2 regions of the Paraburkholderia sp. BR13444 genome follow, and region 1 is predicted to be linked to the other one. Evidence: riboswitches for the same ligand, from Rfam matches in the RefSeq annotation. Region 1 holds a riboswitch; the other holds the start of a gene.
What was found. A riboswitch is a leader RNA that binds a small molecule or an ion and turns the genes downstream of it on or off. The one in region 1 is predicted to bind glycine.
Positions count from the first base shown of each region.

Region 1 (16,220 bases):
CCCGTTCGTGATCGACTACATCGTCGATCTGGCACGTCGCAGCCGTCACCGCATCATGGTGCGGCTCGTGAAGGGCGCGTACTGGGATACGGAAATCAAGCGCGCGCAGGTCGATGGCCTCGAGGGCTATCCGGTCTACACGCGCAAGGTCTATACCGACGTGTCGTACCTCGCCTGCGCAAAGAAACTGCTCGGCGCGCCCGATGCCGTGTATCCGCAGTTCGCGACGCACAACGCGCACACGCTGTCGGCGATCTATCACCTCGCCGGCAACAACTACTACCCCGGCCAGTACGAGTTCCAGTGCCTGCACGGTATGGGCGAGCCGCTGTACGAAGAAGTCACCGGCCGCGACAAACTGAACCGCCCGTGCCGCGTGTACGCGCCGGTCGGCACGCATGAGACGCTGCTCGCGTACCTCGTGCGCCGGCTGCTCGAAAACGGCGCGAACACGTCGTTCGTGAATCGCATCGCCGACGAATCCGTCGCGATCAAGGACCTGGTCGCCGATCCGGTGGAGGAAGCGTCGAAGATCGCGCCGCTCGGCGCGCCGCACGCGCGCATTCCGCTGCCGCGCAATCTGTACGGCGCCGAGCGGCTCAATTCGATGGGTCTGGATCTGTCGAACGAGCATCGGCTCGCGTCGCTGTCATCGGCGCTCCTCGCGAGCGCGCATCATCCGTGGCGCGCGGCGCCGATGCTCGAAGACAACCAGATCGCCGTCGGCGCCGGGCGTGACGTGCGCAACCCGGCCGACCATCGTGATCTCGTCGGCACCGTCGTCGAAGCGACGCCGGAGCACGTGAGCGCGGCGCTCGGCCACGCGGTGGCCGCCGCGCCGATCTGGCAGGCGACGCCGGTGGAGGCGCGCGCCGATTGCCTCGCGCGTGCCGCCGATCTACTCGAAGCGCAGATGCACACGCTGATGGGACTCGTGGTGCGCGAGGCCGGCAAATCGCTCGCCAACGCGGTCGCGGAAATCCGCGAGGCGATCGACTTCCTGCGCTACTACTCGGCGCAGATCCGCGACGAGTTTTCGAACGACACGCATCGGCCGCTCGGTCCGGTGGTCTGTATCAGCCCGTGGAATTTCCCGCTGGCGATTTTCATGGGCCAGGTGGCCGCCGCGCTCGCAGCCGGCAACACGGTGCTCGCGAAGCCGGCCGAGCAGACGCCGCTGATCGCAGCTCAAGCTGTGCGGATTCTGCGCGAAGCGGGCGTGCCGGCGGGCGCGGTGCAACTGCTGCCGGGTAATGGCGAGACGGTCGGCGCCGCGCTGGTCGCCGATCCGCGCACGCGGGCGGTGATGTTCACCGGTTCGACCGAAGTCGCGCGTCTGATCAACAAGACGCTGTCCGGCCGACTCGATCCGGATGGCAAACCGATCCCGCTGATCGCCGAAACCGGCGGCCAGAACGCGATGATCGTCGACTCGTCGGCGCTCGCCGAGCAGGTCGTCGCCGACGTGCTGCAATCGTCTTTCGACTCGGCTGGTCAACGGTGTTCGGCGTTGCGCGTTCTATGTCTGCAGGACGATGTTGCGGACCGCACACTCGAAATGCTGACGGGCGCGATGCGCGAGCTCGCGCTCGGCAATCCGGACCGGCTGTCGACCGACGTCGGCCCGGTGATCGACCTCGACGCCAAGCGCGGCATCGATGCGCACATCGCGGCGATGCGCGACAAGGGCCGCAAGGTCGAGCAACTGCCGCTGCCGGAAGGCGCGACGCAAGGCACTTTCGTGCCGCCGACGCTGATCGAGCTCGACAGCATCGACGAGCTGAAGCGCGAAGTGTTCGGCCCGGTGCTGCACGTGGTGCGCTATCGCCGCAGCCAGCTCGACAAGCTGCTCGAACAGATTCGCGCGACGGGTTACGGTTTGACGCTCGGCATTCACACGCGCATCGACGAAACGATCGCGCACGTGATCAGCCGCGCACACGTGGGCAACATCTACGTGAACCGCAACGTGATCGGCGCGGTGGTCGGAGTGCAGCCGTTCGGCGGCGAAGGGCTGTCGGGTACGGGCCCGAAGGCCGGTGGCGCGCTGTATCTGCAGCGCCTGCTCGCGACCCGTCCGGCTGGTTTGCCGAAGTCGCTCGCGAAGGCGCTGGTGGTCGAAGTGCCGCAGGCGGCGCAGGCAGCAGAAAAGGGCGACAATCCGGCGGCCGCGCTGACCGCGTTGCGCGACTGGCTGATCGCCGAGCGCGAGCCGCAGCTTGCCGCGCGTTGTGACGGCTATCTGTCGCATGTGCCGGCGGGCGCAACCGCGGTACTGTCGGGGCCGACGGGCGAGCGCAATACATACACGCTGGGCCCGCGCGGCACGGTGCTGTGCATCGCATCGACGGCGAGCGGCGCACGCGTGCAGTTCGCGGCGGCGCTGGCTACGGGAAATCGTGCGTTGTTCGAAGGCGCGGCCGGTGAACAATTGGTCTCGCAATTGCCGGCGTCGCTGAAGGCGCATGCGAGCGTGAAGAAGAGCGCCGACGCACCGTTCGACGCCGTGCTGTTCGAAGGCGACAGCGACGAGCTGCTCACGCTCGTGAAAGAGGTCGCGAAGCGCGCGGGGCCGATCGTGTCGGTGCAGGGCGTCGCGGCCCGGGCGCTTGCGAGCGGCGAAGAGGACTACGCGCTCGAGCGTCTGCTGACCGAGCGCTCGGTCAGCGTGAATACCGCGGCGGCAGGCGGTAATGCGAATTTGATGACGATCGGTTGAGCGAACCTCGACGATTTCTTCAATAGAAAGGAAGCGGGCACGGCGACCCCGACACCGCTTCATCCACACCTGGTATCAAGGAGAAGCTATGCAACACAAAATGAAACAGCTGGCAGGCGCAGCTCTGGTTGCCGCTATGTCGCTGGCGGGGACGGCCAACGCTCAATCGACGGAAGACGTGAAGATCGGCTTTGCTGGTCCGATGACGGGCGCACAGGCGCACTACGGCAAGGACTTCCAGAACGGCATCACGCTCGCGGTCGAAGAGTTCAACGCGACGAAGCCGGTGATCGGCGGCAAGCCGGTTCGCATCGTGCTCGACTCGGCCGACGACCAGGCCGACCCGCGTACCGGCACGACGGTCGCGCAGAAGCTCGTGGATGACGGCATCAAGGGCATGCTCGGCCACTTCAACTCGGGCACGACGATTCCGGCCTCGCGCATCTATGCGAACGCGGGCATTCCGCAGATCGCGATGGCGACCGCGCCGGAATACACGCAGCAGGGCTTCAAAACCACCTTCCGCATGATGACGTCCGACACGCAGCAAGGCTCGGTCGCTGGCACGTTCGCGGTGAAGAACCTCGGCATGAAGAAGATCGCGATCGTCGACGATCGCACCGCTTACGGCCAGGGGCTCGCGGATCAGTTCGAGAAGGCAGCGAAGGCGGCCGGCGCGACGATCGTCGATCGTGAATACACGAACGACAAGGCCGTCGACTTCAAGTCGATCCTGACCAAGCTGAAGTCGTCGAACCCCGATCTGATCTACTACGGCGGCGCGGATTCGCAAGCGGCACCGATGGTGAAGCAGATGAAGCAGCTCGGCGTGAAGGCGCCGCTGATGGGCGGCGAAATGGTCCACACGCCGACCTTCATCAAGCTCGCCGGCGACGCGGCGAACGGCACGGTGGCATCGCTCGCCGGTCTGCCGCTCGAAGAAATGCCGGGCGGCAAGGCGTACGTCGAGAAGTACAAGGCGCGCTTCAACGAAGACGTGCAAACGTACTCGCCGTACGCGTTCGATGGCGCGATGGCGATGTTCAACGCGATGAAGAGCGCGAACTCGACCGATCCGGCCAAGTACCTGCCGGTGCTCGCGAAGACCTCGAAGCCGGCCGTCACGACGGCCAACCTCGCGTACGACGAGCGCGGCGATTTGAAGAACGGCGGTATCACGCTGTACAAGGTCGTCGATGGCAAGTGGACGACGCTGCAAAGCGTGGGCGGCAAGTAAGCTTATTTGCTGAACCCGGTTGACCATAAAAAACCCCGCTTCGGCGGGGTTTTTTGATTGACGGCGCATTCGAAGCCGCGCAGTCAGTTCAGGTGGCGATTTTCACTCCCCCCGCATTCTCCTCCCCTGCTCTCGAATCATCTCGAGCGTCGCCGCGGGCGTGCTCGCTTCCTGCGGCATGCGAATTTCGATCACGGCCGGCAGTTGCGATTCGATCGCGCGCTGCAACGCCGGCAGAAAATCCGCGGTACGTTCAACGGTCTCGCCATGCGCACCGAACGACCGCGCAAATGCCGCGAAGTCCGGATTCGTGAGACCGGTGCCATGCACGCGATGCGGATAGTGCCGCTCCTGATGCATGCGGATCGTGCCGAAGTGGCTGTTGTTGACGACGATGAACAGCACACGCAGGTCGTACTGCATCGCGGTTGCCAGTTCCTGCGCGGCCATCATGAAGCAGCCATCGCCGGCGAGCGCGACCACCGCGCGTTGCGGATACAGCGACTTTGCCGCGAGCGCCGCCGGCACGCCGTAGCCCATCGCGCCGCTCGTCGGTGCGAGCTGCGAACGGAAGTGTCGATATGAGAAATGTCGATGCAGCCACGTCGCATAATTGCCCGCGCCGTTGGTGACGATTGCGTCCTCGGGCAAGTGCGCGCGCAATTGCTCGATCACTTCCCCCATCTGCACGTCGGCGGGAGTCGGACGCGGCTTGCGCCATTCCAGATACGCGCGATGCGCTTCTTCAGCGGCACCCGCCCAGGCGAGCTTGCCGGACGTTGACGGCTTCAGTTCCGCCAGCACCGCCGTGAGTTCAGGCATGCCGGAGACAATCGGCAGATCGGCCGCATAGACGCGCCCCAGTTCTTCCGCACCCTGATGCACGTGCACCAGCGTCTGTTTCGTCTTCGGGATGTCGAGCAGCGTGTAGCCGTTGGTCGTCGCTTCGCCGAGGCGCGGACCGAGCGTGAGCAGCAGGTCCGCGTCGCGAATGCGCTGAGCGAGCGCGGGATTGACGCCGAGACCGACGTCGCCCGCATAGTTCGGATGCTCGTTGTCGAAGGTGTCCTGGAAGCGGAACGCGAGGCCGATCGGCAACTGCCAGTTTTCGATGAAGCGCCGCAGGTCCGCGCATGCGGCCGCTGTCCAGCCGCTGCCGCCGGCGATTACCATCGGCCGTTGCGCGCCTTCGAGCAACTCGCTTAGTCGCGCGATCTGCGCTGCTGAAGGCGATGCGGCCACGCGGTGATAAGCGGGCGCGCCAGGCACCGCGTCGCAGGCATCGCTCAAGACGTCTTCGGGCAGCGCCAGCACGACCGGCCCCGGCCGTCCCGAGGTGGCCGTATGAAACGCATGGCTCAGATATTCGGGGATGCGCTTAGGGTCGTCGATCTGCGCGACCCACTTCGCCATCTGACCGAACATGCGCCGGTAGTCGATCTCCTGGAACGCCTCGCGATCGAGATGTTCGCGCGCGCACTGGCCGATCAGCAGGATCATCGGCGTGGAGTCCTGAAACGCGGTGTGCACGCCGATCGACGCATGCGTCGCGCCCGGTCCGCGCGTGACCAGCGCGACACCCGGACGGCTGGTCAGCTTGCCGACCGCTTCGGCCATGTTCGCGGCCGCGGCTTCGTGACGACAGACGATCGTCTGGATGCGCTCGGTTTCGTCGTGCAGCGAATCGAGCACGGCGAGAAAGCTTTCGCCCGGAACGCAGAACACACGTTCGACGCCGTGCGTGAGCAACGCATCGACGACGAGGCGCGCGCCGGTCGTGCGTGCGGTATGGGAACCGGAATGGGCAGCGGGAGCATTCGGCAGCGACATTGCGAAGAAGCCTCCTGGCAGTGCGTGAGTGCGTTGTGATGGAGCCGCATCGGCGGAACCTGCAACAGCGGCCGATGGGTGCTTCGACAGCTTACGCCGAGCACGTGGGCGCTGTCATGGCGCAGCGCAACTGTTCGATCGGCGTGGACGCAACGCGGTCGCCCAAATGAAAACGCGGGCCACAGAGCCCGCGCTTTTCCGATGCGATCGCATGCAATTGAATGCCGCGCTCACCGACTCAACACTCGACGATATTCACCGCGAGGCCGCCGCGCGACGTTTCCTTGTACTTGGTCTTCATGTCCGCGCCGGTTTCACGCATCGTCTTGATCACCGAATCGAGCGACACATAGTGGCTGCCGTCGCCGCGCAGCGCCATGCGCGCGGCATTGACCGCCTTCACCGATGCCATCGCATTGCGCTCGATGCACGGAATCTGCACCATGCCGCCAACCGGATCGCAGGTGAGCCCGAGGTTGTGCTCCATGCCGATTTCCGCGGCGTTCTCGACCTGCTTCGGCGTGCCGCCCATCACCGCGGCCAGCGCCCCCGCGGCCATCGAGCAAGCGACGCCGACTTCGCCCTGGCAGCCCACCTCCGCGCCGGAGATCGACGCGTTCAGCTTGTACAGGATGCCGATCGCGGCGGCCGTCATCAGGAAGTCGATCACGCCCTGCTCGTTCGCGCCCGGCATGAAGCGCGTGTAGTAATGCAGCACCGCCGGAATGATGCCGGCCGCGCCGTTGGTCGGCGCCGTGACGACGCGCCCGCCCGCGGCGTTCTCTTCGTTGACGGCGATCGCGTACAGGTTGATCCAGTCGACCATCGACAGCGGGTCCTGCAACGCGCGCTCAGGGTTGCCCGTCAACGCACGATACAGCTGCGGCGCGCGCCGCTTCACCTGGAAGGGGCCGGGCAAGTGACCATCGGCGTCGGGATTGTTGATGCCGCACCCGCGCGCGACGCATGATTGCATCACGTCCCAGATCTTCAGCAGACCCGCGCGCGTTTCTTCCTCGCTATGCCAGACACGTTCGTTTTCCCACATCAGCTGCGCGATGCTCTTGCCGCTCGACGCGCACAGCGCGAGCAACTCGTTGGCGGTGCGAAACGAGTGCGGAAGCTGATCGACGGCGCTCAACACCTTCGTGTTCGGTGCGCCAGCCGTCACGACGAAGCCGCCGCCGACCGACAGATAGGTCGACTCGCGCAGCGTCGCGCCTTGCGCATCGAACGCGAACAGCTTCAGGCCGTTCGGATGCTCGGGCAACGCCTGGCGATAAAACGCGATCTGCTCCTTCTGCACGAAAGGCACCTCGTGCGTGCCGAGCAGCGCGAGTTTGCGCAATGTGCGCACCGCTTCCAGCCGTTGCGCGATCGTGTCGGGATTCACGGTGTCGGGCGCATCGCCCATCAGGCCTAGCATCACGCCGCGATCGGTGCCGTGCCCCTTGCCGGTCGCGCCGAGCGAGCCGTACAGCTCCGCTTTCACCGCTGCGGTGGCATCGAGCAGCCCATCGCGCTCGAGTCCCTGGACGAACATCAGCGCCGCGCGCATCGGCCCGACCGTATGCGAGCTCGACGGACCAATGCCGATTTTGAAGAGATCGAAAACGCTGACTGCCATGTACTGCTCCCTGCCTATAGATAAGAGTTTAGCGCGCCGCCAGCGGCAAGCACACGGCGAGCCACGCGGGCGGCGTCGGTGCGAGCTGCAGCGCGACTGGCGTAAAGCGTCCATCGAGACGCGCCGCCAGGTGAAACAGTTCCGCCGCGTTCTTCGGATCCCACCGACCCGAATAGCCGGGCAAGCCGGCCTCGCGACGTTTTGCATCGAACGCGACGTCCGAATGCACGAATTCCTCATGCGTCTGGGTGCCCATCGCAAACGGCACGAGCCAGTTCAGCGCGGCGAGCAGCGTCGCGCCGTTCGCGCCCTTCTCCTGCAGCCAGTTGCGGTTGTGGCGGCGCGCGGCAAGCGCGGCCGTCACCAGCGGTTGCAGATCGTAGGTGACGTAGTGCAGCGCATCGCGCTCGCCGAAGTCGATCGTCGAGCCGTCCGACGCGATGTTGTCGCCGATATGCTCGACGAACAGCCGTTGCGCGGCATTGATCATCTTGCGATTGTCGAGCGTGAACGCGGCCATCGAGATCAGCTTGATACGGTGGCTTTGCCAATTGTTACGGAACGTGCCGGTGAGCGGCCGCGGCTGCGCGTCGATCTGTGCGATATAGCCGTTGGAGAACTTCGTTAGAAACGCCATTGCCGCATTGCGCGTTTTGACGGGCAGCGCGCTCGCTGTCATGTCGTAGGCGAGGATCAGCCCTTCGAAACCCGTTTCGTCGATCGGATTGAAGCTCGGCTGATAGGTCGTGACCCATGTATACAGCAGACGATCGACGAGCTTCAGGAAGCGGTCGTCGCTGGTCGCGCGCCACGCGAGCGCGGCATCGCGCAGCAGGTCGAGATCCTTCTGCGCTTCGACGCTCTGATCGTAGATGCCCTCGTGCGGCAGCGTGCCTTCGGTGTGCAGTTTCGCGAGCGCATGGGGCTGCTCGTTCAGATGCGCCTGCACGTTGGCGACGAGCGCCTTGACGCCGGGATCGGCATTGGTGCGCTCGCTCGTTTGCAGCGCCGGCGCCGCGCAGAAATTCATCGCGGCCTGCGCCTCGCGCAGCGGCAGCAGCACGGCCGCAGCGGCCAGCAGCACAGCGTAAGCGGGTCGCCACGGACGGAGACCCGCCGCCTCGTCCCGGCTTTGCATCAATCGCACCTTTCGCGCCATGCGAAACTCCTCGTTAGGCTGATTCGGTGTGTGATGTTAGCCGGTTGCGGCTTTCAACAACAGGATCGCGCGCGGACGCTGACGGACCTTCGCAGCGCCGCGCGTGACTTCCCTTGACTCGCTCTTACTCGTAATCGGCGATCGGCACGCACGAGCAGAACAGGTTGCGGTCGCCGTACACGTTGTCCGCACGACCGACCGGCGGCCAGTACTTGTTCGCGATCAGCGTCTTCAGCGGATACGCAGCGGTCTCGCGCGCATACGCATGCTTCCAGTCGTCGGCGATCACGACCGCCGCGGTGTGCGGCGCGTGCTTCAGCGGATTGTCCTCGCGGTCCGAGCGGCCTTCCTCGACCGCGCGGATTTCCTCGCGGATCGCGATCATCGCCTCGATGAAGCGATCGAGCTCTTCTTTCGACTCCGATTCGGTCGGCTCTACCATCAGCGTGCCCGGCACCGGGAAGCTCATCGTCGGCGCGTGGAAGCCGTAGTCGGCGAGGCGCTTGGCGACGTCGTCGACGGTGATGCCGCTCGTGTCCTTGATCGGACGCAGATCGAGAATGCACTCGTGCGCGACGAGACCGCCGGGGCCCGAGTACAGCACAGGATAGTGCGGCGCGAGCTTGTTCGCGACGTAGTTCGCGTTGAGGATTGCGGTTTCGGTCGCGGCCGTCAGGTTCTTCGCGCCCATCATCGCGATGTACATCCACGAGATCGGCAGGATCGACGCCGAGCCGTACGGCGCGCCCGACACCGCGCCGATGCCGTTCTCCGCGCGCTGATAGCCCGACGAAGTCTGGTTCGGCAGAAACTGCGCGAGGTGCGCGCCGACCGCGACCGGACCGACGCCCGGTCCGCCGCCGCCGTGCGGAATGCAGAAGGTCTTGTGCAGGTTCAGGTGCGAGACGTCGCCGCCGAACTGGCCCGGCGCGCACAGGCCGACCATCGCGTTCATGTTCGCGCCGTCCACGTACACCTGGCCGCCGTGCGCATGCACGATCTCGCAGATTTCGCGGACGTTCTGCTCGAACACGCCGTGCGTCGACGGGTACGTGATCATGATCGCAGCGAGCTTATCGGCGTGCTGCGCGGCCTTCTTCTTCAGATCTTCGATATCGACGTTGCCCTGCGCGTCGCATGCGACGACCACGACCTGCATGCCGGCCATCTGCGCCGACGCCGGGTTCGTGCCGTGTGCCGAAGCGGGAATCAGACAGACGTTGCGATGCGCTTCGCCGCGCGACGCGTGATATGCGTGGATGATCAAGAGACCCGCGTACTCGCCCTGCGAGCCCGCGTTCGGTTGCAGCGACACGGCCGCATAGCCGGTTGCGGCGACCAGCATCTCTTCGAGCTGATCGATCATCTCGCGGTAGCCGACGGTCTGTTCGGCCGGTGCGAACGGATGGATCTGGCCGAACTCGGGCCACGTGACCGGCAGCATTTCCGAGGTCGCGTTCAGCTTCATCGTGCACGAGCCGAGCGGGATCATCGAGCGATCGAGCGCGAGGTCCTTGTCCGACAGGCTGCGCAGATAGCGCAGCATTTCCGTCTCCGAATGATGACGGTTGAACACATGATGCGTGAGGTACGCGCTCGTACGTTCGAGCGCGGCCGGCACCGACGCGATGTTCGATGCGCTCAGCGCGGCGTCGAGCGCGTCGACTTGCGGCACGTCGCTCGCGAAGGCCGCTTGCGCGAACACCGCGAGCAGGTCGGCCAGATCGTGGCGCGTGGTGGTTTCGTCGATCGACAGACCGACTTGCGTCGCGCTCACGCGGCGCAGGTTGATGCGCTTGCCCGTGGCAGCGTCAAGCAGCGCTTGAGTGCGTGCGCCGGTGTCGAACGTAAGCGTGTCGAAGAACGTTTCGTTGACGAGCTTATAGCCGAGCTGCTTCGCGCCTGCGGCGAGCAGCGCGGCGACGCGGTTCACGCGCAGCGCGATCGTCTTCAGACCGCGCGGGCCGTGATAGACCGCATACATGCTGGCCATGATCGCGAGCAGCGCCTGCGCGGTACACACGTTCGAGGTCGCCTTCTCGCGGCGGATGTGCTGCTCGCGCGTTTGCAGCGCGAGACGCAGCGCGGGGTTGCCTTGCGCGTCGACGGTCACGCCGACCAGACGTCCCGGCATCTGCCGCTTGAATTCGTCGCGCACCGCGAGGTACGCGGCATGCGGGCCGCCGAAGCCAACCGGCACGCCGAAACGCTGGGTATTGCCGACCGCGACGTCCGCGCCCCATTCGCCCGGCGGCGTCAGCACCGTCAACGCCAGCAGGTCGGCGGCGACGACCACATGGCCGCCCGCCGCGTGGATCGCTTCGGTCAGCGCGCGGTAGTCGCGCACGTCGCCGTTCACGCCCGGATATTGCAGCAGCACGCCGAATGCGTTGGCGTCGGCGGCTTCAGCGGCCGGGCCGACCTTCACTTCGATGCCGACCGGCGTCGCGCGCGTCTTCACGACTTCGATGGTTTGCGGCAGCACGTCGTCGGCGACGAAGAACACGTTCGACTTCGGTTTGCCGACGCGTTGCAGCAGCGTCATCGCTTCGGCTGCCGCGGTCGCTTCGTCGAGCAGCGAAGCGTTCGAGATCGCGAGGCCGGTCAGGTCGGTGACCATCTGCTGGAAGTTCAGCAGCGCTTCCAGACGGCCTTGGGAAATTTCAGGCTGATACGGCGTGTACGCGGTGTACCACGCCGGATTTTCCAGCACGTTGCGCAGGATCACCGTCGGCGTATGGGCGTTGTAATAGCCTTGGCCGATGTAGGAGCGGAACACCTGGTTCTTGTCCGCGAGCTCGCGCAAGGCGGCGAGCGCTTCGGCCTCGCTCTTCGGTTGCGCGAAGGGGCCGAGCGGCAGCGCTTCGGTGCGGCGGATCGTCTTCGGGATGACGGCGTCGATCAATGCCGCGCGCGATGCGAAGCCGAGTGCTTCGAGCATCGCTTGCTGGTCGGCCGCATCCGGGCCGATATGCCGTTCGGCGAAGGCGTCGTGCACTTCGAGCGCGGCGAGCGAGAGAGGAGTGCGGTTCATCGGACGATCCGGGTGTTCGAGCTTCATGGGTGTTCCTGGCGGCGCGGCGCGCGCCGTTGTGCAAGCGCCGCGCCTGACGGTTAAAACGAAAAGTGAATCAGGCAGTAACTCAGGCGCCGATCGACTTCGCGTACGCGTCGGCGTCGAGCAGACGCTCGAGCGACGCGTCGGCGGCCGGCTTGATCTTGAACAGCCAGCTGTCATACGGCGTGCTGTTGACGGTGTCCGGCGAGTCGCCGACGGCCGTGTTCGCTTCGATGACTTCGCCCGAAACCGGCGCGTAGATATCGGAAGCGGCCTTCACCGATTCGATCACGGCGACGGTGTCGCCGGCGGTCACGGACTTGCCGAGTTCCTGGACTTCGAAGAAGACGATGTCGCCGAGCGCTTCCTGCGCGTGGTCGGTGATGCCGACCGTCAGCGTGCCGTCCGCTTCGGTGCGGACCCATTCGTGCGATTCGGTGTATTTCAGATCGGCCGGGATGCTCATCGGATGCTCCTGAACGGTATGTTCGGTAGTGGTTTGAATGTTGGGGGCGTGCGCCGGCCGCTTAGACCGCCAGCACCTTGCCGTTGCGCACGAACGGCAGTTTTACCACGCTTGCGGGGCAGGCTTTGTCGCGAATCTGGACATGCACCGTGTCGCCCGGCTGCACGCCTTTCGGCACGCGCGCGAAGGCGATCGATTCCTGTATGGTCGGCGAGAACGTGCCGCTGGTGATTTCGCCGTCGCCGTGCGGCGTGACGACTTTCTGATGCGCGCGCAGCACGCCGGCAGCCTTGCCGTTGTCCTTCAGCAGGATCAGGCCGACGAACGCGGCGCGCGAGCCGTCGGCTTCGAGGCTGCTCTTGCCGATGAAGTCGCGCGGTGAGGTGAGGTCGACGGTCCATGCGAGGCCGGCGTCGAGCGGCGAGACATTGTCGTCCATGTCCTGGCCGTAAAGATTCATGCCGGCTTCGAGGCGCAGCGTGTCGCGTGCGCCGAGACCGGCCGGGCGCACGCCGTGGGCGGCGAGCGCGTTCCACAGCGCTTCGACATGCGCAGCGGGCACGATGATCTCGAAACCGTCTTCGCCGGTGTAGCCGGTGCGCGCGACGGTCAGCTCGCCGAACGGCGTGCCGTCGATGCGCGCGGCGTTGAACGGCTTCAGCGCTTCGGTCGCGGCGCGCGCGGCCGGCACGGTTTGCCACGCTTTTTCGCGCGCGTTCGGGCCTTGCACGGCGACGATCGCCAGATCGCGGCGCGGCGTGATGGTGAGGCCGAAGCCGCCTTCGGCGTTGAGCTGGCCGAACCAGGCGATGTCTTTGTCGGCGGTGCCGGCGTTGACGACCACGCGGAACTGGTCTTCGCCGAAGTAATAGACGATCAGGTCGTCGATCACGCCGCCGTTCGGATTCAGCATGCAGGAGTAGAGCGCGCGGCCCGGCGTCTGCAGCTTCGCGACATTGTTCGCGAGCGCGTATTCGAAGAACGCGCGGACGCGCTCGCCGGTGAAGTCGACCACGCACATGTGGGACACGTCGAACATGCCGGCGTCGGTGCGCACCGCGCGATGTTCCTCGATCTGCGAGCCGTAGTTGACGGGCATGTCCCAGCCGCCGAAGTCGACCATGCGTGCATTGAGCGCACGGTGAGCGGCGTGGAGCGGGGTGTGTTTGAGTTCGGTCATGGGGCCTCGGGCGTCTCGCGGAACAAAAAAGGCCATGCGGCGCACTGCCTCGCGGCCTTGTGCCTGCGAGCGTGGTTCTGCATGACCCCTCTGTCCTCGATACCTGAGAGATTGCGCCGCCGCGACTGGCTCAATGAGCTCGATTCGTCACGGGGAAACGCGCGCCCCTTCGGTGGGCAGCTTGCCTGCGGTGCACGACGTGCGACGCGGATGGCTACTGCCGCTCTCCAGAGTGCGAAAAAACCGCCGAAAGACGGGTTTTTCGACGCGGTCGGTCCTTTTGCCTGAGAGTTTGCGGGTGTGCCCCTTCGGCGGCGCGGCCTGCGATTTTTCGCTTGCCAGCACGCTCTCCCGACGCGTGCGGCGAATGTACGCGACGGGCCGGGGCTTGTCAAATAAAGGGCCGGGAGCGCTCACTCGCCGATCGCATGAGCCGCATTGTCCAGTTCCTGGTTCAGCACGCGCTGTTCTTCCGCGGACAAACCGCCACGGTGTTGCGAGGCCATGTCACGCGCTTCCTGACGGATCGTCTCGAGGCGGTGATGCAGCGCGGCGCCTTGCGGCGGTGGGTAATAGCCCTGATTCACCCGAGTGTCGATACGGCGCGCGAGATTGTCGATGCGGCCCTCGACCTGATGCAGGCGCTGGTCCGCGATCTGCTGCGGAGTGGGGCTCGGGTGCGGGGCCGGCGGCGGCGTTACCACGCAGGCGGCGACGGAGCCGAGCAGTGCGCATGCAACAAGGGCACGGATGATTCGAGACATGGATTCTCCAGGAGTCGTTGTCGTATCGATTGCTACCTCGCTAGCAACGGATGACGAGGAACGCCCGCTGACTCGGCAGCGGGCGAATTTGTAACGTTATGTTCCTTTCTGGAACGTCAGGAAAGGCCCGCGCCGACGGCCTTTGCGGCGCGGAAGGTCATCCTGTTTTCGGTACACAGACCGCGCGAGCACGGTGCCACGCGCAGCGGCAAGGCTCAGCGAATGCGCTCGAACGGCAGCCGCACGCCTTGCTCGGAGCTGCGCGCGGCCAGTTCGATGATCGTCATTACGTCGACCGCGTCGCGCGTGCTGACCGGAAATGCGACGCCGTTCTGGATCGTATCGGCCAACGCAATATAGAAGCCTGCGTACTCGCCGTTGCGGGTGGGCAATTCACGTTCGACTTCCTGGTCGCCTTCGAGCACGCGCAGCACGCCGGGGGTGTTGCCGGCGCCGAAGCCTGCGTCGCCGGGGCGCAGGCCGGCTTTCAGCTGATCTTCCTGGGTGTCGAGGCCGTGTTTCACATAGCTGCCGCGCGTTCCATGGATCGCAAAGCGCGGTCCCGGCAACGCGGTCAGCGCGCTTGCATGCAGCACGACCTCGAACTCCTCGTAGCCGAGCAGGATGTGCACGTAGTCGGGTGCGCTTGCGTCGTCGCGATGCGTGCGCACCGTCGCCGAGACGGTCTGCGGTGCGCCGAAGAGGGCGAGCGTCTGGTCGATCAGGTGCGGACCGAGATCGAACAGCAGACCGCCGCCGCGCGTCACATCCTCGCGCCAGCGCTGACGCACGCCCGGCCGGAAGCGGTCGAAATGCGATTCGTAATGCGTGACGCGACCCAGTTCCACGCGCGCGAGCAGGTCGCGTACGGTCAGAAAATCGCCGTCCCAGCGGCGGTTGTGAAAGGGTGCGAACAGCTTGCCGCGGGCGAGCGCGATATTGGCAAGTGTGTGGGCGTCGGCGGCGCTCAGCGTGACAGGCTTGTCGACGACCACGTGCTTGCCGGCTTCGAGCGTGCGGCGCGCGAGGTCGAAGTGGGTGTCGTTGGGCGTCGCGATCACGACGCAGTCGATGTCGTCGAGCGCGAGCAACGCGTCGAGATCGGCGACGATCTTCGCGTGCGGATAGTCGGCGTGCGCTCTCTCGGATTGCCCGGTCGCAATCGCGGCGACGCTCGCGCGTCCGCAATGTTCGATCACCGGTGCGTGAAACGTCGCGCCGGCGAAGCCGTAGCCCATCAATCCAACCTTCAGCGATGCGGACATGCGATTCTTCCTGAGGAACGGCGCGCCGCCTTGCCACCGCGGCGGCGGCGCGCAATCTCATCATTGTGGCATTTGTGGGCTGGACCGGGGGCTGAGCATCACCCCATCGCGCAGTCCATCGCGGTTGTCCATGTTAACATCGCACCTCTCGCGCGCATCGAGCCGCGCAGCATGTCCCGGGCCTTCGGCCGGCGTCTCCCGCCGGTCCGACCTCAGCGGCCCTCAACCGTCTCACCCATCCACAAACGATGTCCGCAGGCCTGAACCCCGCTCAAAGTGAAGCGGTCCGTTATCTCGACGGTCCCTGTCTCGTACTCGCCGGCGCCGGCAGTGGCAAGACGCGCGTGATCACGCAGAAAATTGCTCACCTGATCGAAGCGAAGGGCTTCGAGCCACGCCACATCGCCGCCGTCACGTTCACGAACAAGGCCGCGGCGGAAATGCGCGAGCGCGTCGGCAAGCTGCTCGAAGGCAAGACGCTGACCGCGCCGGGCAAGGAAGGCCGCAAGGTGCCCGTGAACCAGCTGACGGTGTGTACCTTCCATTCGCTCGGCGTGCAGATCCTGCGGCAGGAGGCGGAACACGTCGGCCTGAAGCCGCAGTTCTCGATCATGGATTCCGACGACTGCTTCGGCATGATCCAGGAACAGGTCGGCTCGACGGACAAGGGCTTCATCCGCAAGATCCAGTCGATCATCTCGCTGTGGAAGAACGGCCTGATCATGCCCGAGCAGGCGATCGCGACCGCATCGACCGAGGACGAGCATCAGGCGGCGATCGTCTATCGCAACTACGTGGCGACGCTGCATGCGTACCAGGCGGTCGATTTCGACGATCTGATCCGCCTGCCCGCCGAGCTGTTCGCGAGCAACGAGCAGGTGCGCGACCGCTGGCAGAACAAGCTGCGCTATCTGC
Region 1 covers NZ_JBFPKM010000010.1:20,184-36,403, reverse strand. Annotated here, with positions in the region: gene putA (trifunctional transcriptional regulator/proline dehydrogenase/L-glutamate gamma-semialdehyde dehydrogenase) at 1-2,719, shown strand, start outside; gene AB3X95_RS25920 (branched-chain amino acid ABC transporter substrate-binding protein) at 2,808-3,956, shown strand; gene AB3X95_RS25915 (thiamine pyrophosphate-binding protein) at 4,059-5,786, opposite strand; gene AB3X95_RS25910 (L-serine ammonia-lyase) at 6,025-7,413, opposite strand; gene AB3X95_RS25905 (alginate lyase family protein) at 7,442-8,572, opposite strand; gene gcvP (aminomethyl-transferring glycine dehydrogenase) at 8,697-11,633, opposite strand; gene gcvH (glycine cleavage system protein GcvH) at 11,716-12,096, opposite strand; gene gcvT (glycine cleavage system aminomethyltransferase GcvT) at 12,158-13,276, opposite strand; glycine riboswitch at 13,357-13,517, opposite strand; glycine riboswitch at 13,538-13,640, opposite strand; gene AB3X95_RS25885 (hypothetical protein) at 13,690-14,040, opposite strand; gene AB3X95_RS25880 (oxidoreductase) at 14,256-15,305, opposite strand; gene AB3X95_RS25875 (UvrD-helicase domain-containing protein) at 15,554-16,220, shown strand, end outside.

Region 2 (16,220 bases), on a different contig from region 1:
AACATGAAGGCTAACGTCTGCCGATATCGATAATATCGTACCGCCTACGAAGCAGACCAATCCTTGCCTACCCACGGTAACTACGCATGACATACGTTCGGCGAGTGCCCGAACCCATCCTAAGCGTACCGCCTGCGCGCAGAGCCAAGCAATTGAGAGAAAGCTGACGATGCGGACACTCGACAAGTTCTGCTTCATATAGCCCGGCGTCGGATGCACATCGCCACAGAGCCTTACCAACGCTATCGTTAGTCCGACCGCGAGGGCGGCACTGGTCAACTGCTTGCCCCGGTCCGAGATATGAACATCGCACGGAATCGGACGCAGGCGGCACAACGTACCGAAGGTGAACATCAATTGCCAGGCAAAGGGATTGAAGGGCCAGCCTTCTCCGCTTGCACTGGGCATTGTCGTCCCCAGCCATGGCGCTGCAAGCCAGACTACGAAACTTATGACAAGCGCTGTCGACTGCGAGCGTCGTGCCAGGGGCACGGTTAGCGGGACACAGAGCGCGAAGACCACATACATCGGCAGAACGGCTGAGAGAAACGGTTGTTGACGGAAGAGTGCGATGTCAAACAGCGTTCGCATTGGGTGCAATAAGAAGCTTGGCCAACTGGCGCCAGCAACAATGTATGGAACCGGCATGAGCGTGAGAACCGCACTACAGGCAAGCATCAATACGGCGGTTAGCAGGTAAGCGTGGTATATCTCGAAGGCGCGCTTCAGGAAGCGCAGCCGCGCCGCGGCTTCTCCCTTGTTTGACGCAACACTGAGATAGGCGGAAGCCGATGCATAGCCACCAAAAAAGACAAAAACTTCGGCGGCATCGCAATAGGCATAGGTGTGCAGCATTACGTGCTGAAGAAGGCCGCTAAGATTGTGGTCGAGCGCAATGATTATCAGAACGACTCCTCTTAGAAAATCCAACTCAACCGAGCGTTTTACCGACGAACTCATTAATCCACCTTTCAATCTGTGTCGCTACGTTTGTCCGTGAAACCCGACGGCTACGTTGGGAAGCAAGGCGGACGTTATTGGTACGCGGTTGTCTTGGTAATTCGCTCAATTTGGGTGCTCCGACCCTGTCCGTATAAGCACCACGTGCAAAAATGCTCGCGGTTATTTGTGAAGAGCCGATAGCGGTTTTCGCCAATGCGCAAATAAGCACGTCGGACCACTTCATCGCCCCGGCAGGGCGCATCGTCGGGAAGTTCAATCCAGATTGCGTTCCCATTCCAGAACGCTTCGATTGACGACTCGCAAACGGGGGCCCCTGCGAAGCGACGTCCAGAGACCGGCGTAGTGGACCACCTTGCCTTCGCCCACGTAGATTCCGTGATGCGTGTAGCCGCGGCGACGCGTGACCGGATGCAAGCCAACTACCAGTTGAATATCGCTTTCCCAGCAATTCTGTCGCATTAAATAGCACATTTCGATTACCGTGTTTCAGTGTTACCCGCTCGACTATCTGCAGAGAGCATGCCAACTTTCTTTTGAGTATCTCTGCACTCACCGGCACCGCTGTGTCGGGCTATTCGCTACGTTGCTTGAGGAAAGCATTGAGCCTGGCAGTGAGAAATCTCAGAGGTGAGACGCCAGAATTGAGAGATGGGCCGGCATCTCGGCCTACCCTGAGATGAATGCCCCGTCTTCGGGACGGCAGCCGGCGTAAGATGCTTAAGCCTGTTCTGGTTCAGCTATCGAGATTGTGGTTGCGGGACGATTCGCGTGGGTGACTCACCGGCACTGAAAGCAGAGCGCGCGCGGCTCCGTGAAACGCGACATAGATGGACGAAGGCAAGCGAACCGATGATGACGTCGCTAGAAGCGATGGCGGGGGCAAGCGCCCAGCCATGTACTGACGCAGAGGAAGCAGGGAGTTTTGTTCTCCAGTACGCAAAAGGCAGGCAAATGCAAGGAAAAGCCGGGGTTGGGCCTCACGAACGCTGCGTGAAGCCCCAACGTTCAGATATTGCAGCGGCGATTCCCAGCACATGCTGAGCGACGATGGACGCTCGAGCGTCATCAATCCTGTCCGCAGGTGCGAAGATTCCAACAGATGCCTTGGCCTCGCCGAGACCGTCGAAGACGGCAGCGGCAATTTCCCCGATTGCAGGGCGCCACCCTCCCATACAGACGAATGCGCCTGACCACGGCGACATTGCGGTTTCCGGCGTGCCGCCTGGTCGGTAGCAGTCGCGACTTTCAGGCGTTCGAGGTCCGCCAGCCTTTGCCTCCAAGATGACCAAACCTGCCGCGGTCGAGTCGGCCGGCGCCGAGGTCCCAATGCTCAGGGATGCAGAGACACGGTCACGCGCGCTAACGCTATCGACACAACAAATCGAGTCTCCTTGAAGAAGCGCAAGGAACGCAGTCTCCCCAGTAAGGTGCGAAAGCTCAGCCAGGAGTGGCGCGGCGAGGCGTCGTATGTCGATATCAACAATCCCGCGACCGCCCATCGAGAGGACCTTGAATCCAGTGAAATAGCGGCCCGTCGCTTCCTCGCGGGAGATGAAGTCGGCGTGAACGAGGGTCCGCAAGGTTCGATGCACATTGCACAGCGAGAGGCCAGTCAACTCAGCAATCTCACGGGCGGTCCGACCTCGTCCATTCGTATCTGCTACTGCTTCAAGGACGTGCAGTCCCTTGAGTAACGTCTTGTCCATGCGAACTTGTAGAGCGGCGCTTATTTTGAGTCTGGAACGCTACAGGCGTCTCGGAAGGCAGACATGTAGGTCTTCGCTTTGCGCGGCGCGTTTCTCGTCAGCAAAAAAGAGCGTGTGGTGGTCCACACGCTCGTTCTGCATTACGACTTCATGTGACTCAGCGCCACCTCTTGCAACTCAACCTCGCGCTGGCACTGTTCGACCGCCCCAACTCCGACGGGGGGCCCGCGAAAGCGGCGGCGCTCAAGTCCGAACCAGCCAACGATGAGCAGGGCGAAGAGGCCGATGAAGTACTGACGAAGGATTTCGGTCGGCGGTTGCAATCCAACCCAGACGATAAAGACGCCACCTACAACGGCGACGATTCCGCATGGCTTCGACCAGACACCGAGGCGGAACGGACCATATTTGCGATTCTTCGCGAACAGCGCCGCGAGAATCGCCATACCGTAGCAAATCTGATAAAAGAGCGCCGTGCCAGCTGTCAGGGCCGCAAATGCCGACGAATAGAGCGTCACGGCCACCCCGGCAATCGCGCCAAACCAGATTGCCGAGGCCGGCGTACGAAAGCTGGGCGAGACCTTGGCAAAGCCTTTGGGGAGTCCGCCGTCGCGAGCAAACGAATACAGTGCCCGCGAGAAGCCGGTCATGCAGCTTGCACCGCACATGTACACAGAAATCGTGATGGAAGCCGCGACGAAGTGCTTTAGCCATTGCGGTGCCACAACTTCTTGGTAGAGCTTCAGGAATCCATCGGGCCCCTTCTTCGCAATCTCAGCGGGGTCGTGCATTGCGAGGCCAAAAATCACAAACAGCGCGAGTCCGAGGATGACGGAGAACAGCACCGAGTTCTTCATCGCACGAGGAACGGCGCGAGTAGCGTCCACAGTTTCTTCGGAAACGTGCGCAGATGCGTCGTAACTGGTAACCAGCCACATCGGGAGCAGCAAAGCGTATCCGCAGATGAGCAGGGGATTCGTTGTACGCGGAACGACATCGCCGCCGGCTGCACCCGTGTTGTTGACGAAGTCGAACAGGTGCGTGAGGTTCGCGGGGTGAATGTTATAAAGCATCATCCCGCACAGCGCAGTCGCTCCGACGAAGGTGATGTAGGCACCAATCTCCACGAGCCGGGACAGCGTCTTCACGCCTACGTGGTTGAAAATCGCCCAGGTCACCATCAGCACTGACACGCCGAGCAACTGTTCCCAGTAGCCCCAGTGCGACGTATCAATCTGGAAAATCTCATTGAGAATCATCTGGTTGAAGACCAGATACGTGGCGACGGCCGTACCGCCCATCGAGAAGACGTAGGCAAGCAGATTTATCCACGACGTCGCCCATCCCCAGCCGCGACCACCGAGAACAGATGACCAGTGATAGAGGCCGCCTGCCGTGGGGATGGCCGAGCTGATTTCACCTAGCGAAAGGGCCGTCGCGAGTGCAATAACACCGCCCACCAGCCACATCACGGTCAGCCCGAACATCCCGGCCGTGCCGAGTCCTTGTTGCATGTTCACCGAGACGCCGAAGAACACGCCGATAACCATAAACGAAACGGCGAAATTCCCGAACGCGGACATACGCCGCGACAACTCCTGAGCATAGCCGAAGCGGTGCAGCGTCTCTGCGTCTTCACGCAGGATATCTTCTGTACGACGCTCGCTCACAATATCTCCTGACGACATTCCAGCATCTCCTGATAGTGTAGGGCCACGGCCTGACAAAAAAGAATTCGACCGCGACACAGAAAGGGAAGACGTTTTCGTTACGCCTTTTTTATGCGTCTCTACTGCAACGTCCATGCCAATCTGCTTTTGATGCGTCCCTAAATCCTTCTCTGCTTGTGCCTGCCCGCTCCGCGGGGCTTCGCGAGAGTTCGGGGCAAATTGTCGGAGTCTTACGAAATCATCTTTGAGACGCCCGTCGCTGCCTGACTCGTCTCATGCCTGAGAAATCTCACGGTGAGCCTCGAACGGGACATTCAATGAAACTCGCCGGCCCCTAGCCGGCGAAGCCCAAGGGCTCTCACACATCACCATTCCGCATCTCCTCGCGAAATCGGCATAAAGCTTGCAGAAATCCTCACGCCAACCGCGAGGTTCGAGTCCTCCTCGAATGCTTCCGGTTGCGGCCTTCAGGAGATTGCAATGACTACCGCCTCAACTTCGCTTCACGGGCAAATCGAAAAATGGTTTGGCGGTGCTCAGCGGACCTCGATTCGTATCTCACGCGGCGCCACTAACCAGAAGAGGAGCGTCACCGTGTCACGCATCGACAGTCCGTACGCCATCATTTTCTTCAGACACGGTGACGGCTCCTGGCAGGTTTATCCGCAGCGTGGCGGCCGTCCGGCCTTTCTGGCCATCGAACGTGCGGCTTGACGTGCATGTACCAGCCCGATGCCGGAGCTTCGTTGAGCCGGGGCATTGCTCGCCTTCGCGCGTAGGACTGACGTCGATTTCGAACCCGTCTAGGTTTGAGAACCGTCGGTTCATCCGGCACAGACACACAACGATCTAATCAGCCGGTTGCTCACGTGCAGCCGCTCTTGTTGAATAGCCCCTCTCATTCATGTATGCAAACAAAAATGATGTGATAGTCGTGGGCGCCGGAATCGTTGGCCTCGCTATCGCGCACGAACTGGCAAAGCGCAACCTGGCTGTAACGGTCGTGGACAAAGGAGAGCCCGCCGGTGAATGTTCGGGCGGCAACGCAGGCGCGCTTTCGTATCATTCCTTTGCGCCGCTCGCCCTTCCCGGAGTTCTGTCGGGTGCCATCAAGATGATGTGCAACCCGAAGGGGCCGCTGTATGTCCCACCGCTCTATTTCCCGTTCGCTGCGTCATGGTTGTTCCAGTTCGTAAAGTCGGCCGAGCCAGCTCGCGTGTACAAAACTGCCGAGTCACTGGAATGGCTGCTTCACCATGCGCCACGCGACCACAAAGAGCTGGCAACCGATGTCGGCTTTGCGCAGCAGATGCGCCAGACTGGGCAGTTGCATCTCTACCCCTCAGAAGTATCGCTAGCAAAAGACGCGTTTGCCTGGGCGCTAAAGTCCCAGCTTGGGATGCGTATGCAGAAGCTCGACCGAAAGTCGATTCGAGAAATTGAGCGTGATGTGTCGCCAGACTACGTTGTCGGCCTCCTCCTTCCGGACGACCACTGGCTTCGCGACCCGCTCGCCTATGCGCGCGCAATCGCAGACGCGGCCCGTCTGCGTGGTGTCGCGTTTGAACGGGCCAGCGTCACGACGCTTGAATCGAACGCGCTGAACTGGGTGGTTCGCGCGGGCGACCGCGTGTTCAGCGCCACGCACGTGGTTCTCGCGTCGGGCGCGTGGTCGAACGTACTACTGCGCTCTGTCGGCCTTTCAGTGCCGCTGGAAACTCAGCGCGGGTACCACCTGCATGTCCCCCAATCGGATACGCATCTCTCGCGCACAATCGTGCTTGCTGACAGGAAGGTCTTTATCACGCCGATGGAAAGCGGTCTGCGTATTGCAGGCACAGTCGAATTTGGCGGCACTCAGCGCCCGGGTAATGAGCGGCGAGCAACCCTTCTCGAACACCATGCCCGGGCAGGACTGCCATCGTTGAATACGACGCGTGGCGCGACCACGTGGATGGGACACCGTCCCTGCATGCCCGATTCAATGCCCGTTCTGGGTCAGGCACCTGACCGAAAAAATCTCTGGCTTGCCTTCGGACACGGCCACCTTGGGCTGACTGGTTCAGCTCCCACAGCCAAGATTATCGCGGACTGCGTGACAGGCCGGCCGCCGCAGAGGGACCAACTTGGGCGATTCTCTGCAGCGCGCTTCGGCAAACCCGCCGTCCAGGAAGCCTGATTCGGGGGCGCGCTCATCCGCGTACTGCTGCGTCACAGGGTCGTCATCATGACCTGCTTGCCGCCGGCTTGTCCGGTGTACGGTTCCGTGTCAAGCGGGTGGCCTGTTTTCTTCGGAATCTGGTATTACTCGCCGTCCTGATTTTGCGAGTCGTAGTTCGTACTGGCCTCCACCGCTATGGAGCCAGCGGCGCGATTCCAGTAGGGCAGGTACCGTCCGGTAGTATTAGTCCCGGGTGTGCCGACGTACATCTGGTCTTTGCCATCGAACGCATTCGGCTCCGGCGATGCCCAGGAATGACTTGTGGGATTCGAGTGCCGACCGGAGCATGTCATCCGCCACATGGCGGTCAGCAATGCCCCGGGTTCGCATTGCCACCAACGAATCAGCCAGGTTGGCTGCGATATCCATCGTCGCGTCGAGTTCCCCGGCGACCTGAACGGCGTTGGTGCGAGCAAGCTCCTGTGCGTACCGAACAGCCGCATCTTTCTGGGAGGCACCTACACGGATACTGATGCTCGCGATGCAAACAAAGAATCCGGCTGTTACGGCAAGCGCGACGGCCGCGAGCATTTTGGCCTTGAGCGTCACCTTTTTTTTGTTATACATAGGTCACCTCGCGCGTTTTGCGCGTCGTCTGTTCTGGCCGCTGGCGACTGAGCGGCGTTCGACGGGACGCGGTCCCGTAGTCTTTGGATTGAGTTCAGATACGCGAGCGCCACCCGCGTGACCGCGTCAAAAGACAAGGTCAGGCGAGTGGCGATACGTCGGGCAAGGTCAGGCGCTTACGGCCGCACGCACTGAGCGGAGGTGGGAGGACTCAACGCTGTCTGCCAGCAACTCCGCTGTTGCGCACGAGAGCGTCCAGCCGAGGTGTCCGTGTCCGGTGTTGTAGAACACGCCGTCCTGTTTGCCAGGACCAACCTTGGGAAGCATGTTGGGCATCATCGGGCGCAGCCCCGCCCATGGAATAACGCGTGCGGTCGAGCAGTCGGGGAAATAGCGCCGTACCCAGTCGGTGAGGGGCGCGACGCGGTCAGCCCGGATATCCTTGTTGAAGCCGTTGATCTCCGCGGTGCCTGCGACCCGGAAGCGGTCGACACCCAATCGGCTCGTCACGATTTTGGCCGCATCATCGAGCAGGCTTACCCAAGGGGCTGCCTGTTGACTCTTTTCGTCATCGAGGTTGACCGTAATCGAATATCCCTTCACAGGATAGATGTTCACGTGGTCCCCGAACATGGCTGCAAATCGGCGGCTGTGAACCCCTGCACATACAACCACCCCGTCGACCACATCGTTTCGTCGGCGGTCGCCACCAGCAGTCGAGTGGATCCGTAAGCCGTCGGTTTCGCGGGCGATTGAGGTGATGTCAGTGTCGTAGTGGAAATGGACGCCCTTGCGACGACAAGCTTCGGCCAAACCCCGCGTGAATTTGTGGATGTCACCGGTGGAATCCGAGGGTGTGAAGAAGCCGCCGTAGAACTCGCCCCGGAGGGTCGGCTCAATCTGCTTCATTTCCCGTGGGGTGACCGACCTGCGGTCGAGGCCACCCTCACGCAGCAGGACGTTGACCGCAGACGCAGCCTCGAAACCGGCGCGGTCCGCGTAAATGTGCAGAATGCCCCGCTTCTCGAGGTTGAAGTCAAAGCCTTCCTGCTCGGCGATTGCGTACAGATGCTCGCGCGCCATGATGGCGAGGCGCACTGTATCGACCGTGTTGGACTTGTAATTCGGAATCTGGCGCAAGAATTCGCCCATCCACGAGTACTTGTGCCAGGAAGGCGCAGGGTTGAGTAAGAGCGGAGCGTCCGCTGTCGTCATCCATTTGAGTCCTTTGAGTACGGTGGCCGTACTATTCCAGACTTCCGCGTTACTCGCCGAAAGTTGCCCACCATTCGCGAACGACGTTTCCATGGCCGCATAGCGATTCTTTTCGTACACGGTCACGTCGAGACCGCGTTTCGCGAGTGCGTAAGCGGTGGTCACCCCGGTGATGCCGGCGCCGATAACTGCAACTTTTTTCATTTGCACACGTCCAGTCAAAGCTAATGCGGCGTAATCCGCATGCCCCATCTGTCCATGTACCTGAGAGTTTCCTTCTCCGGGGTTTCAACCAGAGAATCTCCTTCGGTGGGCGCCTGATGCGCCGCTCTCCAGATGTTGATGCGACACGGTCCTTTGGCCTGAGAGTTTCCGGGGCGGTTGCTCCGTCGGCGCCGCTGTTGAATCAGCGGTCTCTCCCGTGTTCGCAATGAGATATCAGTGCTGCACCGCAGGCGAAACCCCTGAACGCATCCGGTCCGAGCGTCACGGTTTTTCGCCTTCGGCTTTCAATTCAGGAAGGCATCTTGGCGCGTCGGAATCGTTCCAGGTCGACGCTCGGCATCTCGGTCGTTTCCGACACCGCCGATGTCGCGCCCCGTTTGATGAAGTCGGCGAGTCGTTCGGCGAGCATAATCGTCGGAGCAGTCGTGTTCCCCGAGACGAGTGCTGGCAAGACCGACGTGTCGGTTACACGGAGGCCTTCCAGCCCGTGAACACGGAACGTCGTATCCACAACCGACATGTCGTCCGTGCCCATCCGGCAGGCGCCTGACGGGTGAAGTGCGCCTTGCCCCGTCTCGCGGACGAAACGGATTCGCTCTTCCTTTGTGCGAAGAATACCGCCAGGACGATACGGTGCCCTCACGTACTTGCTCATGGCTTTCTGTGCAAGCGTCTCCTGACCAATCCGGACGCCTTCCGCCAGCACTTCGGCATCGTACGGGTCCGACAGGTAGTTCGGGTCGACGAGAGGCGGCACTGCAGGGTCGGCGCTGGCGATGCGTATCGTGCCGCGTGAGCGCGGACGTGTCTGGTACACGTTCAGCGTCAGACCGTTGCCGCTCGGTGTCTCGTCTGCACCTTCTTCGACGCCAGCGCCCGGCAGAAAGTGATACTGCAGATTAGGAAGAGGGTCATCCTCGGCGCCGTACCAGACGAGTCCGCCTTCGCAGATGTTGGAACTCACCGGGCCGCTACGGAACAGCGCGTATTCGAGACCCGCGCTGACCTGGTTGCGGAATTTCTTGTAGCGGTCGTAACTGTGCTCACCGGTCAGGTCGTAAATGAGGAACATATCCATGTGGTCCTGGAAGTTCTCGCCCACGCCCGGGAGGTCATGTACCACCGACACGCCGGCCTTGCGAAGTTGTTCAGCCGGACCGATGCCGGAAAGCATCAACAGATGGGGGGAGCCGATTGCGCCAGCGGAGATGATGACTTCGCGCTCCGCGCGGACAATCTTCCGTTGACCATTTTCGACGTGCTCCACGCCAACCGCCCGTCCGTTCTCGACGACGATGCGCACCACGCGGGAATCGGTCTTGATGGTCAGGTTCTTCCGGTTGCGCGCCGGATTGAGATACGCGACCGCGGCGCTGCATCGCTTTCCATCCCGCGTCATCGTCTGGTAGAGACCGCAACCCGCCTGCTTTCCGGAGTTAAAGTCCTGGTTGTAGTTGATGCCCATTTCCTGACACGCTCGCAACCAGGCTTTGGTCAGATAGTGGGTGTAGCGCTGGTCAGAAACTCCCAGCGGGCCGCCCGTACCATGCTCTGGGCCGGCGAAGCGCTCGTTGTCCTCTGCCTTTCGGAAATAAGGCAAAACATCGGCATAGCTCCAGCCATCGAGGCCCATCGAAGCCCAGCCGTCGTAGTCTTCCGGGCATCCGCGCATGTAGACCATCGCGTTGACGGAGCTTCCACCGCCAAGCACGCGGCCTTGCACCATCTCTGGTGTGACCATGTTCTGTTGTCGCTGCGGCTGCAGGCGGTAACGGGTCAGCAGATTGCCCTTGGCTGTCTTGAAATACGTTGCCGGCATGTGAATGTAGGGATTGACGTCGCGCGGCCCCTGCTCAAACAACAGGACGGAGACATTCGAATCCTCGGTCAAGCGACCGGCGGTTGCGCAACCAGCTGGGCCGCCTCCGACAACAATGTAATCAACCACAAAACCCTCCTAAGAAAAGCATCGGCCGCCTCGTGCATTAGCGCTGGCAGTCGTCTCCGCGCACTCCGTAAGCGCTGCTGGGAGCGCTACACTGTCTTCTACTTTATACATACAAGCATCGTGCCAAGCGGCGCGTCTCCCTGCAAGTCTTTGATTCTATGGGTGCAGCTGGCATCACTTCTCGGAACTCATGCGTTTGTCTCAATTTTGCGACTTCGCCGCAGCAGCATTGAGACGGAGCCTTTGCCCCGTCTCACAATGCATTGAGACTCGTCAGAACGTATGCATCAAGGCTACGCGATAGACCATCTGATTGCCTGTGGAAGAGAGGTCTGATGAGCCGATGATATGCGCCGAGTCCAGGTCTGTACCGGTTTTTCCGTTCGTGTGCTGATAAGCACCCTGCACATACACGGACGTCCGCTTGCTGAGCAAATAGTTCAGCATCAGCGACACCTGATGCCAGTTCTGACTCGAGCCGCCGCCTGTGTCGTTCAGATTCCCGTGCGTATAGGTATACGCGCCGGCGAGGAACAACGCGGGGTTCAAGAAATATGTCCCGTTGACCTCCACGTTATCGAATTTCCAGGAGGTCCATGTCTGCGTGCCGATGTTCGGCGCGTACCCGTTGGCCGTCGGGTTGTAGACGTCGACGTGCGAGTAAGCCAGCGCGACGTTCGACCCGTCGCTAAACGTCCACTTGACGCCGGCGTCGATGTTCTGCTGATGCGAACCGGTAAAGACGCCGTCGCCTGCTACCGCACCTGTGGTGGTGAGGTTGCTGCCATTCTGGCGTATGTATGCCACCGCGGCGGAGAACGGCCCCGTTGCGTAGGTGACCCCTGCGCTGTATGCCCGGTTGTCAGCAAAGTTCGTCGAGTTGCTGAAGCCGTACACGCCTTCGAACTGGAAGCCCGCAATCGTTGGACTGAGGTACTTGACCGAATTGTTCAAGCGATAGTCGTAGTCGGCGTTGTCGTTATCGAATGGGTGAGCGGCAAGGTCGCCGATAGCGTTGCCTGCCCCCGTAAACGAACTCCACATGTCAACGGTTGCGTCGTACTGCCGCCCCATCGTAAATGTGCCATAGCTCGCCGAGTTCAAACCGACAAAGGCTTGACGCCCGAAAAGGCGGCCGCCCTCATTCAATTGGCCGTTGTTCAAATTCGTGCCATTTTCCAGAGTGAAAATAGCACTCAGCCCGCCACCCAGGTCTTCGGTTCCCTTCAGACCAAAGCGCGTCTCCGACACATCGCCGCTGACCATTGCCCACGCATGGTGGCCGCCCGCATTCGATGTGAAATTGATACCTGTGTCGAGGACACCGTATAAGGTGACGCTGCTCTGTGCATGAGCGGAACTTCCCGCGAAGAAGGCGACGATTGCGGCAGGAAGTAAAAGGCTTTTCATTTGCGTGGAATCCTCTAATTAGAGAACGAGTTTTGCCGTGCGGAGTCCTAATTGGATGTCCGCAGACGACGTTCGGAACGATTAGAAAAGACTACGGCAGCACTGTCGGCTCGTTGGCGAGATAAAGCGCCCATAAGCGCCAATGCGCCACCTTTATTGCAATGGCGGCGCTAATAGAGCATTAACCATGCCAACGCGACGGATTCGTTAAGAATGCTGCAGGACGGCCTTTCCATGCCGCCCGCCCACGTAAATGCGCAGGCTCCAACGCTTAGAGACGGAATCAAAAAGACCCACTGGGGGCTGTTAACCTTCTCGGCAAGCTGTTAACCTTGGCCACCTGAACAACTGGAACCAAGGATGGGCGCGCCGATTGTTGATGACGGACTGTGGACACTGATCGAGCCATTGCTGCCTTCGCTCAAACCCCGGCGCAAGAAGTATCCAGGCCGGTTGCCGGTTGCGAACCGAGCTGCACTGAACGGCATTCTGTTCGTGCTCAAGACCGGTATCCGCTGGCGGGACCTGTCGACCAAATTGGGATTCGGATCGGGGTCAACCTGCTGGCGACGGTTGCGCGACTGGCAGAAGGCCGGCGTGTGGAAGCGATTGCACGAGCTACTGCTGGCGAAGTTACGCGAGGCAGGCGAACTCGATTTCTCACGAGCAGCCGTCGACTCTTCATCCGTGCGAGCTGTGGGGGCGGGCGAAAAACTGGTCCGAACCCCACGGATCGCGCGCGACCAGGTTCCAAGCACCACATTCTCGTAGACGCCAATGGCGTTCCTGTCAGCGCGATCCTCACTGGCGCGAATCGCAACGACGTCACCCAGCTGCTGCCGCTGCTTGACGCCATTCCACCGATTCGCGGCGTACGTGGCCGGCCGCTTCAGAAGCCCAAGGTCATCTACGCAGACCGTGGCTATGACTCCGAGGCGCATCGCCAGAAACTTCGCGAGCGCGGCATCAAGCCGGTGATCGCCAAGCGCCGGACAGAACACGGCAGTGGTCTGGGCAAATTCCGCTGGGTTGTCGAACGTACGCATGCGTGGCTTCACAACTTCCGTCGTCTTCGCATTCGCTTCGAACGTCGGGCCGACATTCACGAAGCACTTCTCAAATTCGGTTGCTCCCTCGTCTGCTGGAACATCTTCAGACGGACGGAGCAGCCTTTTTGAATCCATCTCTTATGAAAGCATCTCAGACATGAGACCATTCTCTCGCCTGAGAGAGCGAAACCGGAGGTGTTGCCGCGCCAGCATCAGTACCCAAGTTCCGGATTCACGACGTTGGCGACCGGTTCGCCTAGAGTGAGGGCGCGGACATTTTTGGCAAACAGTCTGAGTCCGGCTTCAACATAGCCTGTCGGGGCATCGCAAGAGATATGCGGCGTAACAACAAACCTCGGAACGTCCCAAAGAGTTGACTCTGAGGCCAACGGCTCGACTTCGAAGACGTCGGCCACGCAGCCTGCCAATGCATTACGGTTCAGGGCGTCGGTGATTGCGTTGTAGTCCACGACGGCTCCTCGCGCCATGTTGACGATGCCTGCACCCGGCTTGAGCGAGCTTATTCGTCTCGCCGAAATCAGGTTTTGTGTTTCGGGTGTCAGCGGGCATGCGAGGACGACGAAATCGGCATCGGGCAGAACATCGTCGAGTGCATCTTGCGGGACGACGCGATTGAAGCCCTCAGCCGGCCGACCGCTCCTTGACACGCCAGTTACTGACAACCCCAAGGTTCCGCCAGCAAGTGCTACCGCAGTACCAATTCCGCCAGTACCAACCACGAGAAGCTTTTTGTCTGCGACCGGCGAGGTGAATATTGGCTGCCAGCGACGCTGCGACTGGTCGTAGGCGAACTGCGGCATTCTGCTGTTGAGCATCAGGATGCTCATTAGCGCATACTCGCGCGCCTTCACCGCGTGAATGCCACTGCTGTTCGAAAAAATGGCCCCGCGGGGAAGCCAGTCAAGCGGCATGAAGCGCTCTACGCCCGCGTTGATACAGTGCGCGAGTCTAAGATTTGGGGCGTGCTTTCTGATTACTTCGGTGTCAAAGCGAGGAGCCACCAGAAATTCCGCCGCGCCCAGTGCTTCGTGGTTCAACTGGTCAAATGCACTGACCGAAATGTGCGCTCGCTCGTTGAGGTCTCCGAGGCTGTCCCGAATCTGATTTTCCGTGATGGCATATTGGCCAACGCCATAGTTGATTGCATAGATGTTCAATGCGTCTGTCGACACGTCAACCTCAGAGAGGAAGAGAGCGTCACCCTTGCCACGAAGGACGTCGTGGCAAGGGCGCGCAGGTGTTGTTCAATCACGCCGCCAGTTCAATCGCTTTGTGGAAGCTGCGACCTTGCCAAAGGAGGCAGTGCCCATCGACTTCGTCGGGCATGAGGACAGACTGGACCACGCCTACGAGAATGGTGTGCGAGAACCCGTCATGAGCCTTGGCCAGCGTGCAGTCGAGGGCGACGCGAGCTCCTGTGAGAAGCGGCGCGCCCGTTTCGCCAGGTATCCAGTCGATACCGACGAATCGCTCCGAGCCTTTCTTTTCGCCAAACTGCTGGACAACCCGCGCGTGGTCGGCCATCAGAACGTTCACTGCGAAGAATCCCTGATGCAGGATGACATCGTGTGCGGATACAGATTTGTTGACGCATACGATGACGGACGGCGGGTCCGCAGAAAGGCTGCAAACAGCCGTTGCGATGAAACCGAGGGGCACAGTGCCTTCAGCCGTGGTGATTGCCGTGACTGCGCCAGGGAAGCGAGCCATCGCTTCGCGGAATTGCTTGTCAATGTTCACGATATCCTACCCATTCAAGTGCGACACAAATTTCGTGTTCAGATATGCTTCGACCGCTTCCGGTCCGCCTTCTGAGCCAATGCCCGAATCACGAACGCCACCGTAGGGAGTTTCGGGCAGAGCCAACCCCAAGTGGTTAATGGTCACCATCCCCGCCTCGATGCCCCGAAACAGCGTGGAAGCCTTCGCGCTGTCTCGCGTCCACGCGTAGGAGGCGAGACCGAACGGCAGCCGGTTCGCTTCATTGAGTGCATCGTTCAAGTCCTTGAACGGCATCAGAAGGGCAACGGGGCCGAAAGGCTCATCGTTCATTGCTGCCATCTCGGGCGTGACGTCGGCGAGGACGGTGGGCTCAAAGAAGTAGCCTTTGCCCACGATGCGTTTGCCGCCCGTGATTACGCGCGCGCCTTTGCCAACGGCGTCCTCGACGAGATGCGCAACGCTTTGCAAACGGCGTTCGTTGATAAGCGGACCCATCGTGGTGCCGTCTTCCAGACCGTCACCGACCTTGAGGGCGGCGGCTTTGCTGCCGAACTTGTCGCAGAAGGCGCCATAGACGCGTTGGTCAATCAGGAACCGGGTCGGAGCAATACATACCTGCCCGGCATTGCGGAACTTGGCAGCGGCGAGCAGGGAGGCTGCCGATTCGAGGTCTGCGTCGTCACAAATGACCACGGGCGCGTGACCACCGAGTTCCATCGTCACACGTTTCATGTGCCGACTTGCCATCGCCGCCAGCTGCTTGCCGACCGGCACACTGCCGGTGAACGAGACCTTGCGGATGCCTGCGTGCGGAATCGCGTATTCAGAAATCTCGGCCGGTACGCCAAAGAGGAGTCCAATCGTGCCCGCCGGTACGCCGGCGTCATGGAAGCATTGAATCAGTTCCGCCGGCGAAGCAGGCGTTTCTTCCGGCGCCTTGATAATGATGGAGCAGCCCGCGGCGAGCGCTGGTGCCAGCTTGCGTGTGACTTGGCTGACGGGGAAGTTCCACGGCGTAAATCCGATGGCCGGCCCAACGGGCTCCTTCAGCGACGTTTGGAGCACGGCTGCGTTACGACCTGGGATGACGCGTCCGTACACCCGGCGAGCCTCGTCGGCGAACCACTCAATCAGGTCGGCGCAGGAGTTCACCTCGAGCCGGGCTTCGGCGAGCGGTTTCCCTTCTTCTGTTGTCAGCAGGCGCGCAATCGGCTCGGCGCGCTCGCGAAGCAATTCCGCGGCACGGCGCATCTTCTTCGCCCGGTCGAAAGCTGAGATGCCGCTCCAGTCGCGAAAGCCTTTTTGTGCAGCCTGAATAGCGCTCTCGACATCCTGCGTCTCGGCCCGAGCCACAGAGCCAATACGTTCGCCGGTCGCCGGGTTCACCACGTCGAGGGTTTGATTGAGAGCGCCACGACGCCATTCACCGTCGATGAAAAGATTGACATCCTGATAGGACATGCGAAATCACCTTTGCTTGGTTGAGAGAGCGCAGACGCGGAC
Region 2 covers NZ_JBFPKM010000029.1:13,289-29,508, forward strand. Annotated here, with positions in the region: gene AB3X95_RS38280 (OpgC domain-containing protein) at 1-960, opposite strand, end outside; partial or broken gene AB3X95_RS38285 (lecithin retinol acyltransferase family protein) at 1,035-1,434, opposite strand; gene AB3X95_RS38290 (IclR family transcriptional regulator) at 1,941-2,669, opposite strand; gene AB3X95_RS38295 (APC family permease) at 2,810-4,357, opposite strand; gene AB3X95_RS38300 (hypothetical protein) at 4,820-5,053, shown strand; gene AB3X95_RS38305 (NAD(P)/FAD-dependent oxidoreductase) at 5,244-6,518, shown strand; gene AB3X95_RS38310 (hypothetical protein) at 6,744-7,127, opposite strand; gene AB3X95_RS38315 (D-amino acid dehydrogenase) at 7,296-8,546, opposite strand; glycine riboswitch at 8,683-8,774, opposite strand; gene AB3X95_RS38320 (GMC family oxidoreductase) at 8,857-10,515, opposite strand; gene AB3X95_RS38325 (porin) at 10,789-11,925, opposite strand; partial or broken gene AB3X95_RS38330 (transposase) at 12,286-12,480, shown strand; gene AB3X95_RS38335 (IS5 family transposase) at 12,525-13,103, shown strand; gene AB3X95_RS38340 (D-2-hydroxyacid dehydrogenase) at 13,187-14,152, opposite strand; gene AB3X95_RS38345 (flavin reductase family protein) at 14,244-14,735, opposite strand; gene AB3X95_RS38350 (NAD-dependent succinate-semialdehyde dehydrogenase) at 14,742-16,178, opposite strand.
Region 2: another riboswitch for glycine. It lies ahead of AB3X95_RS38315 (D-amino acid dehydrogenase); the one in region 1 lies ahead of gcvT (glycine cleavage system aminomethyltransferase GcvT).